4 regions of the Streptomyces sp. NPDC033229 genome follow, and region 3 is predicted to be linked to each of the others. Evidence: riboswitches for the same ligand, from Rfam matches in the RefSeq annotation. Region 3 holds a riboswitch; each other region holds the start of a gene.
What was found. A riboswitch is a leader RNA that binds a small molecule or an ion and turns the genes downstream of it on or off. The one in region 3 is predicted to bind cyclic di-AMP.
Positions count from the first base shown of each region.

Region 1: linked by a shared signal. The riboswitch ahead of ACZ53N_RS07815 (C40 family peptidase) and the one ahead of ACZ53N_RS00420 (M23 family metallopeptidase) in region 3 are both predicted to bind cyclic di-AMP.
Region 2: linked by a shared signal. The riboswitch ahead of ACZ53N_RS32090 (C40 family peptidase) and the one ahead of ACZ53N_RS00420 (M23 family metallopeptidase) in region 3 are both predicted to bind cyclic di-AMP.
Region 4: linked by a shared signal. The riboswitch ahead of ACZ53N_RS30475 (M23 family metallopeptidase) and the one ahead of ACZ53N_RS00420 (M23 family metallopeptidase) in region 3 are both predicted to bind cyclic di-AMP.

Region 1 is NZ_JBVIQR010000006.1:83,294-87,485, reverse strand. Features, by position in the region: gene ACZ53N_RS07825 (alkaline phosphatase PhoX) at 1-1,088, opposite strand, end outside; gene ACZ53N_RS07820 (rodlin) at 1,360-1,770, opposite strand; gene ACZ53N_RS07815 (C40 family peptidase) at 2,115-2,588, opposite strand; cyclic di-AMP (ydaO/yuaA leader) riboswitch at 2,593-2,757, opposite strand; gene ACZ53N_RS07810 (cytochrome P450 family protein) at 3,303-4,192, shown strand, end outside.
Region 2 is NZ_JBVIQR010000058.1:9,206-13,397, reverse strand. Features, by position in the region: gene ACZ53N_RS32105 (dienelactone hydrolase family protein) at 1-148, opposite strand, end outside; gene ACZ53N_RS32100 (ATP-dependent Clp protease proteolytic subunit) at 302-937, shown strand; gene ACZ53N_RS32095 (hypothetical protein) at 944-1,252, shown strand; cyclic di-AMP (ydaO/yuaA leader) riboswitch at 1,572-1,757, shown strand; gene ACZ53N_RS32090 (C40 family peptidase) at 1,762-2,232, shown strand; gene ACZ53N_RS32085 (ATP-binding protein) at 2,586-3,014, opposite strand; gene ACZ53N_RS32080 (helix-turn-helix domain-containing protein) at 3,280-4,158, shown strand; gene ACZ53N_RS32075 (DUF397 domain-containing protein) at 4,168-4,192, shown strand, end outside.
Region 3 is NZ_JBVIQR010000001.1:104,280-108,471, forward strand. Features, by position in the region: gene ACZ53N_RS00415 (M16 family metallopeptidase) at 1-1,156, shown strand, start outside; cyclic di-AMP (ydaO/yuaA leader) riboswitch at 1,456-1,609, shown strand; gene ACZ53N_RS00420 (M23 family metallopeptidase) at 1,625-2,428, shown strand; gene ACZ53N_RS00425 (GntR family transcriptional regulator) at 2,694-3,401, shown strand; gene ACZ53N_RS00430 (HPr family phosphocarrier protein) at 3,595-3,876, opposite strand; gene ACZ53N_RS00435 (bifunctional acetate--CoA ligase family protein/GNAT family N-acetyltransferase) at 4,115-4,192, shown strand, end outside.
Region 4 is NZ_JBVIQR010000047.1:31,070-35,261, forward strand. Features, by position in the region: gene ACZ53N_RS30470 (MFS transporter) at 1-272, opposite strand, end outside; gene ACZ53N_RS30475 (M23 family metallopeptidase) at 454-1,743, opposite strand; cyclic di-AMP (ydaO/yuaA leader) riboswitch at 1,754-1,922, opposite strand; gene ACZ53N_RS30480 (PP2C family protein-serine/threonine phosphatase) at 2,135-3,478, opposite strand; gene ACZ53N_RS30485 (DEAD/DEAH box helicase) at 3,802-4,192, opposite strand, start outside.

The sequences.
Region 1 (4,192 bases), on a different contig from region 3:
TGGCTGGAGAAGTACAGCCGCCTGCCGTCCGGCGAGAAGGCCGGCCCGGTGATCTCGGAGCCGGGCTGGCCGTCGATCCGCAGGAAGGGGGTGACGACGTCGTCCGGGGTGATGAGGCAGATGTCCATGGTGCCGCCGTCCTCGGCGACGAAGAGGTCGCCGGAGGGCGTGCCGGTGACGTTGTCCACGCCGGTGAGCGGTGCGCTGCCGCTCACCAGCGAGTCGTCGTAGGCGAGTTCGATGGTTCCGGCCGCCGCGTTGTACTGCCAGACGCGGTTGTCGCCCTTGGTGGTGAACCAGCAGGTGTCGTCGGCGTAGTAGCAGCCTTCGCCGCCGTTGAAGCGCTTGGCCCCGGAGACCTGATCGCGGGTGGCCGTGCGGGCGCCCGACGGGTCGGGGACGGCCCCCCAGGTGACGGGTCCCGAGGTCCCCGAGCCCATTCTGAGCACCTCGAGCTTCCCGGCCGAGAGGTCTCCCCAGGTGGTGGGCGTGAAACGGTAGAAGCAACCGTCGGGGACGTCCTCGGTCAGGTAGACCGCCTTGCGGACGGGGTCGGCGGCGGCCGCTTCGTGCTTGAAGCGGCCCATCGCGTCCCGTCGCACCGCCGCCTTCTTGCCCCACGGGTCGGTCTCGTAGACGTAACCGCGGTCGACCTCCTCGCAGGACAGCCAGGTGTTCCACGGTATCCTGCCGCCCGCGCAGTTCTGGCGGGTGCCGGAGAGCACGCGGTACGCCGCGACGACGGTCCCGGCGGCATCGAAGCGCAGCGCGCTCGCTCCTCCGGAGGGGTTGATCTCCGAGTTGGAGACGTAGATCCAGCCGGCGCCGTCGGCGTAACAGGCGCCGCCGTCCGGGGCGTTGTGCCAGGTGTAGGAGGTGCCGGAGACCTGTCGTCCGGACCGGGCGACGACCCGGGCCGTGAAGCCCTTCGGCAGCCGGAGTCCGTTGCCGTCGGCGGCGCCGAGCGGTCCGTAGGGGCCGGCGCCCGGCTGGGCCGGGCTCGCGTAGGCGGCGCTCCACAGTGAGCCGCCGAGCGCGGCGGCCGAGGTGCCGACGACGGCCGCACGCAGGAAGGTGCGACGTTCCACGGTCACTCCAGGGGAGTTGGGGGGTGCCTCATCACCGACCGGCGGCGAGGCCTGGTCTCCCGGACCATAAAAGCGCAGAGTTGACAGTACATCAACAAGAGGTGAATCCGGGGTGATCCTCTTCCGGGCCCATTCCTCGCTGCGGACCCCGAGCCCCCGTGATAATCCGCCCGTTGGACAAGGTGATCAATTGCGTCGGCATACGAGAATCCCCCTGCTCCGGATCCCGCGTACCCGGAGCAGGGGGATGAACACCAAAGGCTCCTGGCCGTCAGTGCCCGTCGTGCACGCTGTTCCCGGAACCGTTGCCCGACAGGATCGGAATCTCGTCCAGGATGTGCGACAGCTGGTCGTCCCCGTCGCTGATCGTGGAGTTGTCGGTGCACTGCTGCTGCTGCTGCGACGTGAGGATCGGGATGTCCTGGACACCGATGTTGATCAGCGCGATGAGGGACTGGAGGCCGATCTTGCCGATGCCGAGGCACGGCTTGTTGAGCGTGCCCTGGATCAGGCTCATCTGCGGGCTTTGCTCGCCGCCGGTCTTGGTGTTGCCGTAACCGGTCTTCGCAGCGTTGCCATTGGCGACGTCGTTGTTGTCGTTGCCGATCGCCATCGCGGGAGCGGTGATGGCGCCGACCGCGGAAACCGTCATCGCGGTCGTGGCGAGTACCTTCTTGAGCACGTCCATGCCTTTCGATCGATTAGCGCCCCTCACAAGGAAGCGACCTGAGTAACTCCGGTCGATTTAAGAAGTTCCGGACATTCACTCATTTGAGCCAGCCGGATCATGGGCGGCGACATCGAAAGGCAACCGTCAAACGACCCCGGCCCACCGGGAGACAGGGCGGGCAATTACGCGCGCACGCGGGGCGCGCCTTCGGGAGCGGCCAATGGGGTGACGGGCGCCCGGGCGTTTCGGATTCGGGCTGGTAGCGTGCTGCGCGCAGCGGTGCCTCCGCGGCCGTCAGCCCGCCCGGACATGCCCCCACAAGAGCGTCCGGGCGGGCTTTTGCACAGCCTCAAGGGCTACTTGACGCGGCCGTACCAGACACTGTTCGTCCAGATCTTCTCCAGCCGCACGGACTTGCCCGGCTTCGGAGAGTGCCAGATCTGATTCTTCCCGGCGTAGATCCCCACGTGGTAGACGTTGCTGCCCGAGTGGAAGAACACCAGGTCGCCCGGCTGACGTGAGCCGGACGAAAGATGCCTGGTCTTGTTGTACTGCGAAGCCGCGGTGCGCGGCAGTGCCTTACCCGCCTTCTTGAAGGCGTACAGCGTCAGGCCCGAGCAGTCGAAACGGTTCGGACCGGTGGCGCCGTACTGATACGGCGACCCCTTCTTGGAGGCCGCGATCTGCAGCGCCTTCGTTCCCGGAGTCGCCGCCTGTGCGTCGGTTGCCAGTGACGGGATCAGCATCGACGCGGTGACGGTGGCTGCGGTCAGAACCGATGCGGTTCCGGCCCGGGAAAGGAGTGCGGGTATGCCAGGGAACGCAGACATGCCAAAGCCCTTCGTCATCCGCCTACGAAAGGTGACCTGTCGGGTTCGGGCTGACAAAGTTGCCCGGCCACATACGTGGCTTCACCCCAAGAACCACTGCCATCGTGGTTCGTCGTGCTTGGGTCTCCCGCTCCTGCCGATCCTTGATCTGAATCTGCACCCGGACGGCGGCAGGACTCGGCGTCCGCCCGGGTCGCCCGCCTCTGTGACGGGTTCTTGTGTTCGAGCAAAGATCCTGCATCATCAACCACTCAAAACCAGAGCCCAAACAGCCTTCTGTGAACTTGTTCACTTCGCGTCGACTCAAGGAACCGGAGGCCGATTTCACCCCGCCCGAACCCCTGTCAACAGCCCTCATGCAGCGGAAATCAGCGTCGGGCCGAGCGTGAAATCGACTGGATATCAAGGGAGTTACCGGCGGTCGCGGCCGACCCCCGCAGGGCGTCGACAGAGCGGCCCGGCGCGCGTCCGCCGGTTCCGTGGGCCATGCCGCCCGGTGACTGAATAACAGCCTCCGCATTGCGTGCGAACCCGTCGGATCGACGAGTGATGAGCGATCAGGGCCCCGCGCGTTCGCGCGCGATGACGACGACTCCTCCCCGCACCCCTCGAAGTGTGGACAACCCCCCATTTGATGCTAGGGTCGGCCCATCAAGTGGGGGGTAATCCCCATTTGAGCTCCGGTCATGCTCCCGGACGACGAAGGGAACGCTTGTGTCCACGCCAACTCTCGAGGACCTCACGCCCGTCGGCACGGACTTCGCCAAGGACCCGTATCCGCTCTACGCGAGCCTGCGGGAGCGGGGCCCCGTCCATCGGGTGCGCACCCCCGACGGGCGCGAGTCATGGCTGATCGTCGGCAACGACGAGGCCCGGGCCGCCCTGACGGACCCCCGGCTGCGCAACGACATCCGCTACTCGCCGGACTGGGAGGACGACGGCGGCTACGCGATCGGCCTGAACATGCTCCAGGTCGACCCGCCGCACCACACGCGCCTGCGCAAGTTCGTCGCCAAGGAGTTCACCCCGCGCCGCATCGAGGCGCTGCGCCCCCGCATCGCGCGGTGGACCGACGAGCTCCTGGACGCGATGCTGCCGCTCGGCCGCGCCGACCTCGTGGAATCCTTCGCGCTGCCGCTGCCCCTGACGGTCATCTGCGAACTGCTCGGCGTGCCCGTCGGTGACCGCCCCGCCTTCCGCGAGTGGTCCAACGAGGTCGTGCTGCCCAGCAGCCCGGAAGCCGCCGGCGCCGCCGCCCAGGCGATGACCGCCTACTTCGTCTCGCTCATCGAGGCCAAGCGGCATGCGCCCGGCGACGATCTCCTCAGCGCCCTGACCACCGCCACGGACGACGACGGCGACCGGCTCTCACCCGACGAACTGCTGGGCATGGCCTTCGTCCTGCTCGTCGCCGGCCACGAGACCACCGTCAACCTCATCTCCAGCGGCGTCCACGAGCTGCTGCGCCACCCCGACCAGCTGGCGGCGCTGCGCGCCGACTGGTCCCTGCTCGACGGCGCGATCGAGGAGATGCTCCGCTACGACTGCCCGGTGGAGCGGTGCGCCTTCCGCTACACCGCCGAGCCGGTGGAGATCGGCGGCAC
Region 2 (4,192 bases), on a different contig from region 3:
CGCGGGCCATCTCCTTCAGCACGGGCCGCAGACCGAAGGCATCCGCGTACAGCAGCACCCCCGGGTGCCGCTCGCCATGGTCGGGGAACGCGGCGAAAGCGTCGGCCTGGCCGTCCGCGGTGGGAATCTCCAGCGTCTTGGTGGGCATGGCGGATCATCCTTCCTTGGACCGAGGCCCGCGCACAAGGCACGCCCAGAGCGAAACCGCGTCCGATCCATTGCCGCACCGAGCCCCGCTGGGCCATGCTCACTCCAACGATCTGTACGTCCTGTACATTTTTTACGGATGGGGAGTGCCGCCATGCACCGACTCACGGCCCGCTATGTCCTGCCCGAGTTCACCGAGCGCACGAGCACCGGCGCCCGCACCATGGACCCGTACTCCAAGCTGCTGTCCGAGCGCATCGTCTTCCTGGGCACACCGATCGACGACACCTGCGCCGGCGATGTGATCGCGCAGTTCATGTACCTCGAACACGCGGCCCCCGAGCAGGACATCTCGCTCTACATCAACTCCCCCGGCGGCTCCTTCTCCGCCATGTGCGCCATCTACGACACGATGCGCTACATCGGCTGCGACGTGGAGACGATCTGCCTGGGCCAGGCCGCCTCGTCCGCCGCCGTACTGCTCACCGCCGGCACCCCGGGCAAACGACTGGCGCTGCCGAACGCGCGGATCCTCATCCAGCAGCCGTCCCTCAGCGAACCGGTCCAGGGCCAACCCTCCGATCTGGAGATCCAGGCGGGGGAGATGTCGCGCAGGCGCGACACGCTGGCGGCGATGCTGGTGCGGCACACGGGACAGAGCGTGGAGCGGGTCGACCGGGACATCGAGCGGGACACGGTCTTCGACGCCGAGGCCGCGGTGGCGTACGGGCTGGTCGACCGGCTCACCTCGAGCCGCAAGGGCCCGGGCGTCTCGCTCGGCGCGAGGTGAGCCGCGATGTGGCCACCCCAACTGCCACCCCTGCCCGCCCTGACCCGCGCCGAGGGCGAGTTGGTGGACCGGTATCTGGAAGTACTGGATCTGCTGGGCCGGATCAACCCGGCCCGCGCGCATGACACGTACGCCGGACTACGGGCGGCGCAGGCTCTCGTGGTCGCGGCGGCGGGACTGCGCGACGCGTTGACGCTCATGCACGAGCGAGGCGAACGCGAGGTGCACACCGGAACACTCGCGCGGGCGATGCTGGTCCTGGACGGGGAGCGGCGGGCCGCACGGGTCACCATGCCGCCGAACACGCCGGGCTGATGAGCCCGGACGCGCGCCGGAACGACCGGCTGGGCGACACGTCAACGCGATCTCCCGCAGACAGCGGACCCTGCGTAGACATCGCGCAGTGATCGATCCGAGCCGTGCGCGCACGATGCGATCGCGGAGATCAACTCGCCGCAGGTGAACGGCTCAACAGGGTTGAGCAGTGGGCGTCAAACCGTCCGGTGTCCACCCGAACACGCCAGAGGTGACCAGGCTCACATATCACCGGATCCTCTCAGAATCCGTGCCGCGGCTGCGCCAAGATCCAGGCGACGACAAGACCCCGCCACCGCGGCGGGGCGGTCCGGGCGGACGCCGAATCCTGCCGCCGCCCGGATGACTGGTCGACACGAGTGCATCGGCAGGAGTGGAGGACCCGATTACGGCGGGACGACCGGCACCACTGGTCGCCCCTTGGGGTGAAGCCGCCTCGGCGGCCGGGCATCTTCGCCTGCCCGAACCCGACAGGTCATCCTTCATAGGCGGCAGACGAAGGGTTGCGTATGGCCGCGCACAAACGACCAACGAAGTTCTCCAGGGCCAAGGCCGCCTCGGCCCTCACCCTCGCAGCCGTCGGCGCCTCGGTGCTGGTGCCCGGCGGTTCGCCCGACGCCGAGGCCGCGAACGTCTCCACCCTCGCCCTGCGGATAGCGGAATCGAAGCAGGGCGCTCCCTATCAGTGGGGCGCGACAGGACCGTACAGCTTCGACTGCTCGGGGCTGACGCAGTACTCGTACAAGCGGGTCGGCAAGCAGCTGCCCCGCACCGCCGCCGCCCAGTACAACCGCGTCCGCCATGTGCCCGGCTCCGCCCGCCAACGCGGGGACCTGGTGTTCTTCCACTCCGCCGGCGGCGTCTATCACGTGGGCATCTACGTCGGGAGCGGCAAGATCCTGCACGCTCCCAAGACCGGCGCGGTCGTCCGCCACGAGCGGATCTGGACCAGAAGCGTCAGTTACGGCCGCGTGAACTAGAGCGTGCGGCGGTGGCGTGCCACGGCCGCCCCCGCCACCTTCCTCGCCTCCCTGTGCGCCGACGCGGCAACGGGTGTGTTCCCACCCGCCGACGGCGGACACGACTGTGGTGCCGCGGCCCCTCGTTCGCGACGCGGGGCCGCCGGCGCCGACCGGGCACACGGTCGCCTTCACCGGCAGCGATCCGGAACGGGTAAGGGCGCGCCTGCCCGCCGGTGACCTGCCCGAGCCGCTCGACCCGCCTTGTCCGCGAGCACTGTGCGATCACGGTGCGAGCCCCCGGGCCGGGTGGTGGACCCCTCGGCCTCCTCGCGGACGGGGTCCACCGCCCGGCCCACAGCCGCGCGGGGCGGTCAGGGCACGGGCACGGTCCAGGGCAGACAGATCCAGACCGTCTTGCCGCCGTCGGCCGTCGGGGTGACCGACAGTCTGCCGCCGCGCTCGGCGGTCAGACAGCGGATGATGACCATGCCGCGGCCGTTGTCCTGCTGGACGGCGGCGGGGAGCCTTCTCGGATAGCGGGGGTGACTGTCCGTGACGCCGATGCGCAGCTGCTCCTCCCGGTCGAGCCGGACGTCCACGGTGAAGGTGGGCGACTGGCCGCGGGTGTGCTGCACGGCGTTGGTGGCGAGTTCGGAGACGATCAGCCGCACCGTGTCGGCGTCCTCGGTGCCGTCCGCCAGCCCCCATTCCGCCAGTACACGCGCGACATAGCGGCGCGCGTCGGACACCGAGGCGGGGGCGCTCGGCAGGGTTACGGTTGCTTCCTGGTGATCCGCCATGGCGCTGCCCCTTTCCTACCGAGGCCGGACTCCGACGCGTGACGCGGGGAACTGACGCGGTGACGTCGGGAGCGGTCTCGGACGGCTCTTCGTCACAGAGTGCCACCGTCGGCGTCCGAGAGTGAGCGATCCACCGGAAAATGCATATATCTGTCGCTCGAAGCGGTGAACTCTGCCGGGAGCGACCGCATTTGGGGGGCGCGCTGGTCTATTGACACTGACGTATGGATGTGGACGTGTTCACCTTGGCCGAAAGGGAATACCCATGCGCTACGGACCCGCGGTGCGTCGACGCAAGCTCGGCGCGGAGCTGCGCCGCCAGCGTGAACTGGCCGAGCTGACCAGCCGGGAGGCGGCCTGCGCGGTGGGCTGGCACCAGTCGAAGGTGAGCCGGATCGAGACGGGCTGCAGTGGCGTGAAGCCTTCGGACGTCGCCCTGTTGCTGGATGCCTACAAGGTGACCGACCCGGAACTGCGCGCACTGCTGGGGGCACTGTGCGGCGCGGGATCGGCGGATCCGGGTGAGGGCGCGGGGGCGCGGCGGGGCTGGTGGTACGCCTACCGCGACCGGCTGCCGGCCGCCTATCTCGACTTCATCAGCCTGGAGTCCGAGGCCTCCCATCTGCGCACCCTGGAGACCACGGTGGTGCCGGGGCTGCTGCAGACGCCGGAGTACGCGCGCGCGGTGACCCGCGCGGCGCTGAACGACCCGCCTCCGGAGCAGGTCGAGGAGTTGGTGCGGGTGCGGATGGCCCGCCAGACGGTGCTGCGGGGCGAGCGTCCGCTGGAATTGTGCGCGGTGCTGGACGAGGCGGTGCTGCGCCATGAAGTCGGCGGCCGGGAGGTGATGGCGGGGCAGCTACGGCACCTGGTGACCACGGGGCACATGCGGCATGTGCGACTGCATGTGCTCCCGTTCTCCGCCGGCAGCCATATCGGCATCACCGGCCCTTTCGTTATTTTCTCATTTCCGCGCATCGCAGATCTGGATGTGGTGGTTCTCGACCACTTGACGAGTAGCCTCTACCTGGAGCGGAAAGAAGACCTCCGGGCGTACGGTTCCGCTTTCGCCACCCTGCGGACCCGCGCCCTCTCGCACGAGAACTCGTTGGATTACATCGCCGGGCTCCATGACGGCGTGTGAGGAGGCACCATGCCCGCAATGCCTCGCTATGTCC
Region 3 (4,192 bases):
CGAGGGCACCGACAAGCACACCGCCGAGGAGTTCACGGCCGAGCTGGAGCGCTGCGGGGCCACCCTCGACGCGCACGCCGACCACCCCGGCGTCCGGGTCTCCCTGGAGGTCCCGGCCTCCCGGCTGCACAAGGCGCTCGGCCTGCTCGCCGACGCCCTGCGCGCCCCCGCGTTCCCCGACGGCGAGGTCGAGCGCCTCGTCCGCAACCGGCTGGACGAGATCCCGCACGAGCTGGCCAACCCGGCCCGCCGGGCCGCCGTGGCGCTCTCCAAGGAGCTCTTCCCCGTGGAGTCCCGGATGTCCCGCCCCCGCCAGGGCACCGAGGAGACCGTCGAGCGCATCGACGCCGCCGCCGTCCGCGCCTTCTACGAGGCGCACGTCCGCCCCGCCACGGCGACCGCCGTGGTCGTCGGCGACTTCACCGACGTCGACCTCGACAAGGCGCTGGCCGAGTCCCTCGGCGCGTGGACCGGCTCCGCCGCCGAACCTCGGCCCGTACCGCCGATCACCGCGGACGACTCCGGCCGCGTCGTGATCGTCGACCGCCCCGGCGCGGTGCAGACCCAGCTCCTCATCGGCCGGATCGGCGGCGACCGGCACGACCGCGTCTGGCCCGCCCAGGTGCTCGGCACGTACTGCCTCGGTGGCACCCTCACCTCCCGCCTGGACCGCGTCCTGCGCGAGGAGAAGGGCTACACCTACGGCGTGCGCTCCTTCGGCCAGGTGCTCCGCTCGGCGCCCGACGGCACCGGCGCCGCGATGCTCGCCATCAGCGGCTCCGTGGACACCGCGTCCACCGGCCCGGCGCTGGCCGACCTGTGGACCGTGCTGCGCACCCTGGCCGCCGAGGGGCTGACCGACGCCGAGCGCGACGTCGCCGTGCAGAACCTCGTGGGCGTCGCCCCGCTCAAGTACGAGACGGCCGCCGCCGTCGCGGGCACGCTCGCCGACCAGGTCGAGCAGTACCTCCCGGATGACTTCCAGGCGCGGCTGTACGAGCGCCTCGCGGAGACGGGGACCGTGGAGGCCACCGCGGCCGTCGTGAGCGCGTTCCCGGCCGACCGCCTCGTGACGGTCCTCGTCGGTGACGCCGCGGAGATCCTGGAGCCGGTCAAGGCGCTGGGCATCGGAGCGGTGACGGTCGTCCAGGGCTGACGGCACGTCGGAGCAGCGACCGGTCGCGGACAGTCGTGGCCGGTTCGTGGCCGGTTCGCGGTCGACGGCACCCGGCGGCGTCCGCGTGGTGCGGCCAACTGGTCCGTAGATAAGCGCATAAGGGAGGCACGCGAGGTCAACGGGACTCGCGTGCCTCCCTTATGTCCGTTTTGAAGGAGAGGTTGCATGTCTGGCGTGTGGTGTACGCCACAAAACCTCAGTTCTGTTTGTCGATCGAAACGCACCCCGATTAGCGTCAGTCCGGCTGACCGTCAGATGTGAGTCGCATCCGCGGCACCGGTCAGTCATCGCCGAGTCCCCAATGGCGCGAGCCAGGGGAGCCGGGGACCCACAGTCCCTGGGGTGAATCGGGTCCCTTTCCGGAGGGAACCGTAGGAGACCTTCCTGCTCCGAACCCGTCAGCTAACCCGGTAGGCGAGAAGGAAGGAAAGGAATGGCCACACACCCATGGCGTTCATAGGTGCCACCGGCAAGCATCGTCGTCCGAGCCGCGCCGTCCGCGTCAGCGCGAACGTGGCGGGCATCGCCACGCTCACCGCCACCGGTGTGGTCGCGGGCTTCGCCGCTCCCGCGCTCGCCGCCACCGACGACGCCCCGCGCGTCCAGGACACGGGCCTCACCCAGGCCGTCGTCATGGGTGACGAGACCGCCGACCGGATCGACGCCCAGGCCGACACCCAGCAGAGTGCCGCCTACGAGGCCGAGGCGCGGCTGAAGGCGGAGGCCGACGCGAAGCAGAAGGCCGCGGACGCCAAGCAGCGTGCGGACGAGGCCAAGCGCAAGGCCGAGGCCGAGCGTGCCGAGAAGGAGCGCGTCGCCCGCGACGAGGAGCGCAAGCGCCTCAACGCCTACGTCTCCCCGATCGACGGCAGTTACGTCTCCACCTCGTACAAGGCCTCCAGCGGCCTGTGGTCCTCCGGCAGCCACACCGGCGTCGACTTCCACGCCGCCGAGGGCACCACGGTGCAGTCCGTGGGCGCCGGCACCGTCGTCGAGGCCGGCTGGGGCGGCGCGTACGGCAACAACGTCGTCATCAAGCACAACGACGGCACCTACACGCAGTACGGCCACCTCTCCTCGATCAGCGTCAGCGCCGGTCAGACGGTCACCGCGGGGCAGCAGATCGGCATCTCCGGCTCCACGGGCAACGTCACCGGCCCGCACCTGCACTTCGAGGCCCGTACGGGTGCCGACTACGGCTCCGACATCGACCCCGTCGCCTACCTGCGCGCGCACGGCGTCAGCGTCTGATCGACGCGTCCGGGACGGAAGTCCCGCGCACATCGCTTGACGAAGGCCCCGGCTCCCGCCGGGGCCTTCGTGTTGGCCGGGCGCGTCGACCGGGAGTATCCACCGGCGCGTTGGCCAAAAAATAGCCATGGATTCCCGGCTCCCATCGGAAATCGCACGGCATTGCAATAGAGTCGCCGAACAGACGTCAATCAGCCGCGTTTCGCGGGGATTAAGGCGGAGGTTCACTGATGCGGGGCCCCACGTGACCGGCAATGGCGACGCAGTGCGAGAAGGCAGCCGCATTTCCGCGCACGCCGTCTGCGCGGCGATCCGCGACGACATCGTCTCCGGGGCCCACCCGCCCGGCAGTCGGCTCATCGAGGAGTTACTGGCCCGCCGTTACGGCGTCTCCCGGGTGCCGGTGCGCGAGGCCCTGCGCACCCTCGCCTCCGAGGGGTTCGTGACCACCCGTCGGCACGCCGGGGCCTGTGTCGCCGAACCCACCGAGCGGGAGGCCGCCGATCTGCTCGACGTCCGCGCCCTGCTGGAGCCGCTCGGCGCCGCACGTGCCGCGCAGCGCCGCACGGAGGCCCATCTGAAGGTGCTGCGCGGGCTGGTCAGGCTGGGGCGGGAGCGCGCCCGGGGCGGTCGTACGGCGGAACTGTGCCCCCTCGGCGACTGGTTCGACGAGACGCTCGCCCAGGCCTCCGGCAGCCCCAGCCTCGCCGCCCTGCTCACCCAGCTACGACTCAAGATCGCCTGGGTCTACGCACCGGAGACCCCGCTGCGGCCCGTCGAGATCTGGGACGCCCACGGGGCTCTCGTCGACGCCGTCGCCCGGGGCGACGCCGAGCGGGCCCGGGCGCTGGCCGAGGCGCGGGCCGGCCGGCCGCCGGGTGAATACCGGCTGCGGCGTGCGGTGCACGTGGGTCGGGCCGGGCGAATGCGAAATCCGAAACAATCCGTAAACACGGTGAGCGCTCGCTCTTAACAAGGATGCGCTATTTCAACGCGCCGTCGAGGGGTGAGGGGCCGGTATTCCCGGTGCGAATTCAGGCCTCATGTGCCCGCGCGAAACGGCCTCATGTGCCCGCGCAGAACAAACGGGGCCGCACAACAAAAGAGCGGGGCCGCGACGACCCCGATCGGCCGCCGCGGCCCCGCCGCGCGCGAAGCGCGGTGCATCAGACGGTCTCCGGAAGCTCCTCGAGCCCCTCGGCGACCAGCTTGGCCAGACGGTCGAGCGCGGCCTCGGCACCTTCCGCCTCGGTGGCGAGGACGATCTCCTCGCCGCCCTGGGCGCCCAGGCCCAGCACGGCCAGCATCGACGCGGCGTTGACGGGGCTGCCGTCGGCCTTGGCGATCGTCACGGGGACGCCGGCGGCCGTCGCCGCACGGACGAAGATCGACGCGGGGCGGGCGTGCAGGCCCTCGGCCCAGCCGACGTTGACGCGGCGCTCAACCATGGTGTTGCCCTTCAAGTCGCTATTGGTTGTCTAGACCAGTGTCTCACGGGGGCGGCGGTGCTCCGGTGTGGTGCTCCCCACGACACCTCGCACCGACACCTCGCACGACACCCCCGACATCGCCCGGACGCCTCCCGCACGACGCCCCGACGCCTCCCGGGCGACAACGGCCCCACCCTGCCCGCGCCACCGGGGGTGAGCCGGGACCGTTGTCGGTCCCCGGCCGTACGCTGGCCCCATGCAGACGCCGTCCGAGCACGCGTACCCGACCCACTGGGAAGCCGACGTCGTGCTGCGCGACGGCGGCACCGCCCAG
Region 4 (4,192 bases), on a different contig from region 3:
AAGAGGTCGGTGAGCCGGCCGAAGAAGAGCGCACCGACGCAGGCACCCGCGACGTACAGCGCCGCCGCCAGGCCCGTGACCTGCCCGGAGGTGATGGACAGGCCGCTGCCCTTCTCGGAGAGACGGCCGGCGATATTGCCGACGACCGTCACCTCCAGACCGTCCAGGATCCAGACGGTGCCGAGGCCGATCACCACCGTCCAGTGCCACCGGGACCAGGGCAGCCGGTCGAGGCGGGCAGGCACGGAGGTGGTGATCGTCGCATTCGTCACACACCCCGAGTTCCCACTCGAACCTGAAGCATTCGCGGCAAAGGTGTGGTTATCGGGACCGATTATCGACGTCGTACGGGACTGGGCAGCAGGCGTAGGGCTTCTACGTTCGTACGAGCTCTTTCCCGCCTTCGCCCCTTACGAACCGCATCCAGCCCTTACGGATGCGGGCCTCGGCCCCTTAAGGCTGCAGGCCTCGGCCGCGCAGCCACGACAGCGGGTCGACCGGCGAACCGCCGCCGGGCCGGGTCTCCAGGTGCAGGTGGGGGCCCGTGACGTTGCCGGTCGCGCCGACGCGGCCGATCACGTCGCCCGCCGAGACCTGGCCCGAGGTGACCACCATCGAGGACAGGTGGCAGTACCAGATCTGGGTGCCGTCGTTCAGCGTCAGCACGACGCGGTAGCCGTACGCGCCCGCCCATCCCGCACTGGTGATCGTTCCGCCGCCGACCGCCTTGACCGGGGTACCGGTCGGGGCGGCGAAGTCCGCGCCGGTGTGGTTCGCGGACCACATGTCGCCGGCCTGGCCGAAGCCCGCGGTCAGCGTGTACGAGCCGACGGGGAGGGAGTACGAGCCCGAGCTGTGGCCGCTGCCACCGTCCGAGGACTCCGACCCGCCGTCACTGCCGGATTCGCTCGAAGATTCGTCAGAAGATTCGTTCGAAGACTTCTCGGCGGCCTTCTCGGCCGCCTTTTCCGCTTCCGCCTTCTTCGCCTCGGCCGCCGCCTCGGCTTCCGCCTTCTCCTTCTCGGCCGCGGCCTGCTCCGCCTTCTCGGCCGCCGCCTTCCGGTGGGCCTCGGCGGCCTTCTTCGCCTCGGCCTCGCGGGCTTCCTCGTCACCGAGGTTCTGCTGGTGCTCGGCCTGCTGGAGGATGCGGGCGCGCAGCGCCTCGCCGGCGTCGGACGTGCCCCGGGCCGCCTCCTCGGCGGACAGTCCCGCCTGGGTCAGCGGCTGATCGGCGCCGGGTGCCTGCGCCGCGGCGGAGCCGGAAGCGGAGTCCGTCTTCTTGTGGTCGTCATCCGCCAGCAGCGCACCGAAGCCGGGGATGTTCTGGGCCACGTCGGGCACGGATATCGGCGCCGCCGGGCGGTCCTGGGCGGTCGCCATGCCGCCCGCGCCGACCGCCGCGATCACGCCGACGCCGAGGACCGCACCGCTGCGGGCCATCGTGCCGCCGCGCTGCTTGACGACGCGGTGTCTGCCACGGATGGGGGCGACGGACTCCGCGGTGGGGTTCCACACGTCCCCGGGCTCCCCGGCCGGCTCGGCGGCGGCCATGGGGGTCACGGTGGGTTCCACGGCAACGGCGGGCTCGGCCGCGGGTGTCAGGGGAGTCATGTACGCGGGCACGATCGAAGGCTCCGGCGCGTAGGTCCCGTACAGCTCGGACGGCTCCGGCTGCTCGTAGGACCCGTACGGGCCGTACGACTCGTACGGACCATCGCCGAGGGCAGGCTTGTTGGACGCCACGAGGGCGACTCCTTTCCTTCCTTCTCGCCTACCGGGTTAGCTGACGGGTTCGGAACAGGAAGGTCTCCTACGGGCCGGAGTACGGCCCGATTCACCCCAAGTTTGGTGGTTCCCCGGTTCCCGGTTGTCGCTGGTGGTGCAGGTGGTGCTGTGCCCGCGGGATTCGGCGAAGGCGCACGGTGCCGCCTCTTGCGGCGGCTGTGACGACCGCGCTGCGTTATCGAACGTTAATAGACATGGCTGGCGGATTCCAAGCTGAACGCCCGAACCCACCGGCTTTCGGGGCCTACTTCACAGGACACGCGGGCTTCACAGGAGGCGAGTTACTGCGCGCTACCGGAACACCACGGAGTTGATCGACCGTCAGTCGATATCCGCGGCGCGCACCGATTCAAGATCGATTACGGTCGCCAGGAGAAGCGACGGGAGAAGTGGTGGGAGGAACGGCAGGAGACGCGTGCGAGGAAACGTGTGTCCGCGTGGACGTCACGGTCGCGGTGAGGGTGCCCCGCGCGGCGGCCACGGGGTGGTGGAGGCCGTCACCGCGCCGGATCGCCAGCAGGGCCATGTCATCGGCCGTGTGCCCGCCCGAGTGCTGCGCCACGTCCGCGGCGAGTAGGTCAACAAGCGCGTCCGGGCTCCGGAACTGCCTGCCGCGCAGCCGCTCCTGCGGGACGTAGAAGACGCCGTCCGCGTCCCGGGCCTCCGTCACCCCGTCGGTGAACAGCAGCAACGTCGAACCCGCCGGGAACTCCCGCTCCTCCGCCCGGTCCGGCCACCCGCCCAGGTCCCCCATGCCGAGCGGCAGCGCGGGCACCTCCGGATACATCTCGGCCACCCGCCCGTCGGCGTGCAGCAGCAGCGGGGGCGGGTGGCCGCGGTTCACCAGGCGCAGCGTGTTCGCCCCGGGCGGCACTTCCGCCAGCACGGCGGTGGTGAAGCCCTCGGCCTGATCCAGGTTGGCGCGCCGTCTGCCCTCCCGCCGCAACGCGTGCTCCAGCCGTGCGGCGAGCGCCTCCAGCGTGCGCTCCTGCTCGGCGGCCTCCCGGAAGGCGCCGATCACCACCGCGACGGCCTCCACCGCGCCCAGGCCCTTGCCGCGTACGTCGCCGACGATGACGCGCACGCCGTGCGGGGTGTCCTGGACGGCGTAGAGGTCGCCGCCGATCCGGGCGTCGGCCTGGGCCGCCACGTAGCGCGCGGCGACACGCAGCCCGGCGATGCGGGCCGGCGGCGTCGGCAGGACCGCGCGCTGGGCGGCCTCGGCGATGCCGCGCACGGAGGCAAGCTGCTGGTCACCGTGGCGCACGATGCGGTTGAGGCCGAGGGCGAGGAGCGAGACGGCCATGACCGTGGTGACCTCGGTCGCGGACTCGGCCGTGTCGTGTACCCGGTGGTAGACCGCGAGGGTGATGGCCGCTCCCACGGCCGCCAGGGCGGTCGCCGCGGTGGCGCGCAGGGACAGCAGGGCCGCCGCGATGAGGGGGGCGGAGCAGAAGAAGGGGGCGTAGGTGAAGCGGGGCGGGGTGAAGTAGTCGAAGGCGGCGCCGCCGACGATCAGGAGGGCCGGGAACCATCTCGCTGCGCGGCGGGCCGTGGTCCAGTGGGACTCCCCGCTGTTCCGCGGCGGCGGGTTCCACGGGGGGTTCGAAGCCGGGCCTCGGGCCGGGCCGCAGGCCGGTTCACGTGCCGGGTCGCGTGTCGAAGCCGACCCGGGCTCGCCTCGCTTCCCCACCGTGCTCTCCTGACCGGCCGTCCCGCGCGTATCCCCTCAGCCTCGCGTGCGACGCTCGCGCGGGCGAGTGGGGCTGCGCCGTTGGTGGGCGGGGCGGGGCCCGGATACGCCTGGGGGCTGCGGGCCCCCGCCTGCGGCGGCGAGCGCCGCTCGCCTGTCCGGCGGATCTTCGGCCGCGGGCCGTCCTGGCCGCCTGCGGCGGCGAGCACCCTGCGGGCGCGTCCTCAAACGGCCGGACGGGCTGGTTTTGGCTGAGCTCAGCCAAAACCAGCCCGTCCGGCGTTGAAGACCGTGTTGACGACCGTCAGGTCACTCCGTACGCGTCACGCCGCGGACGGGCGACGGCCACCGCCGCCCGTGCCGCCGCCACCGCTGCGACGGCCGCGGCCGACCGCGTTGCCCGGGCGGGTGCCGGAGCGGCGGGAGCCCTCCGTGCCGTTGCCGAAGCCACGGAACGGACGGCTGCCGCTGTTGCCCGAGCCGCCCGTGGCGGAGCCGGAGGCGTCCGTGCGGGTACGGCCGCGGCCACCGCGGCTGCCGCGCGAGCTGGACGACTTGCCGGTGCCCTGCGGCTGGGCCGGGGCCGGGGGCGTGATGACGACCGGGACGCCGCTGGGCTCGCGGGCGCCGGTGATGCGGGCGAGCTCCGGGTCGGTCGGGTACGTCTTGATGACGTTCGGCGTGATCTGGGCCGTGGTCATCATCCGGGACATC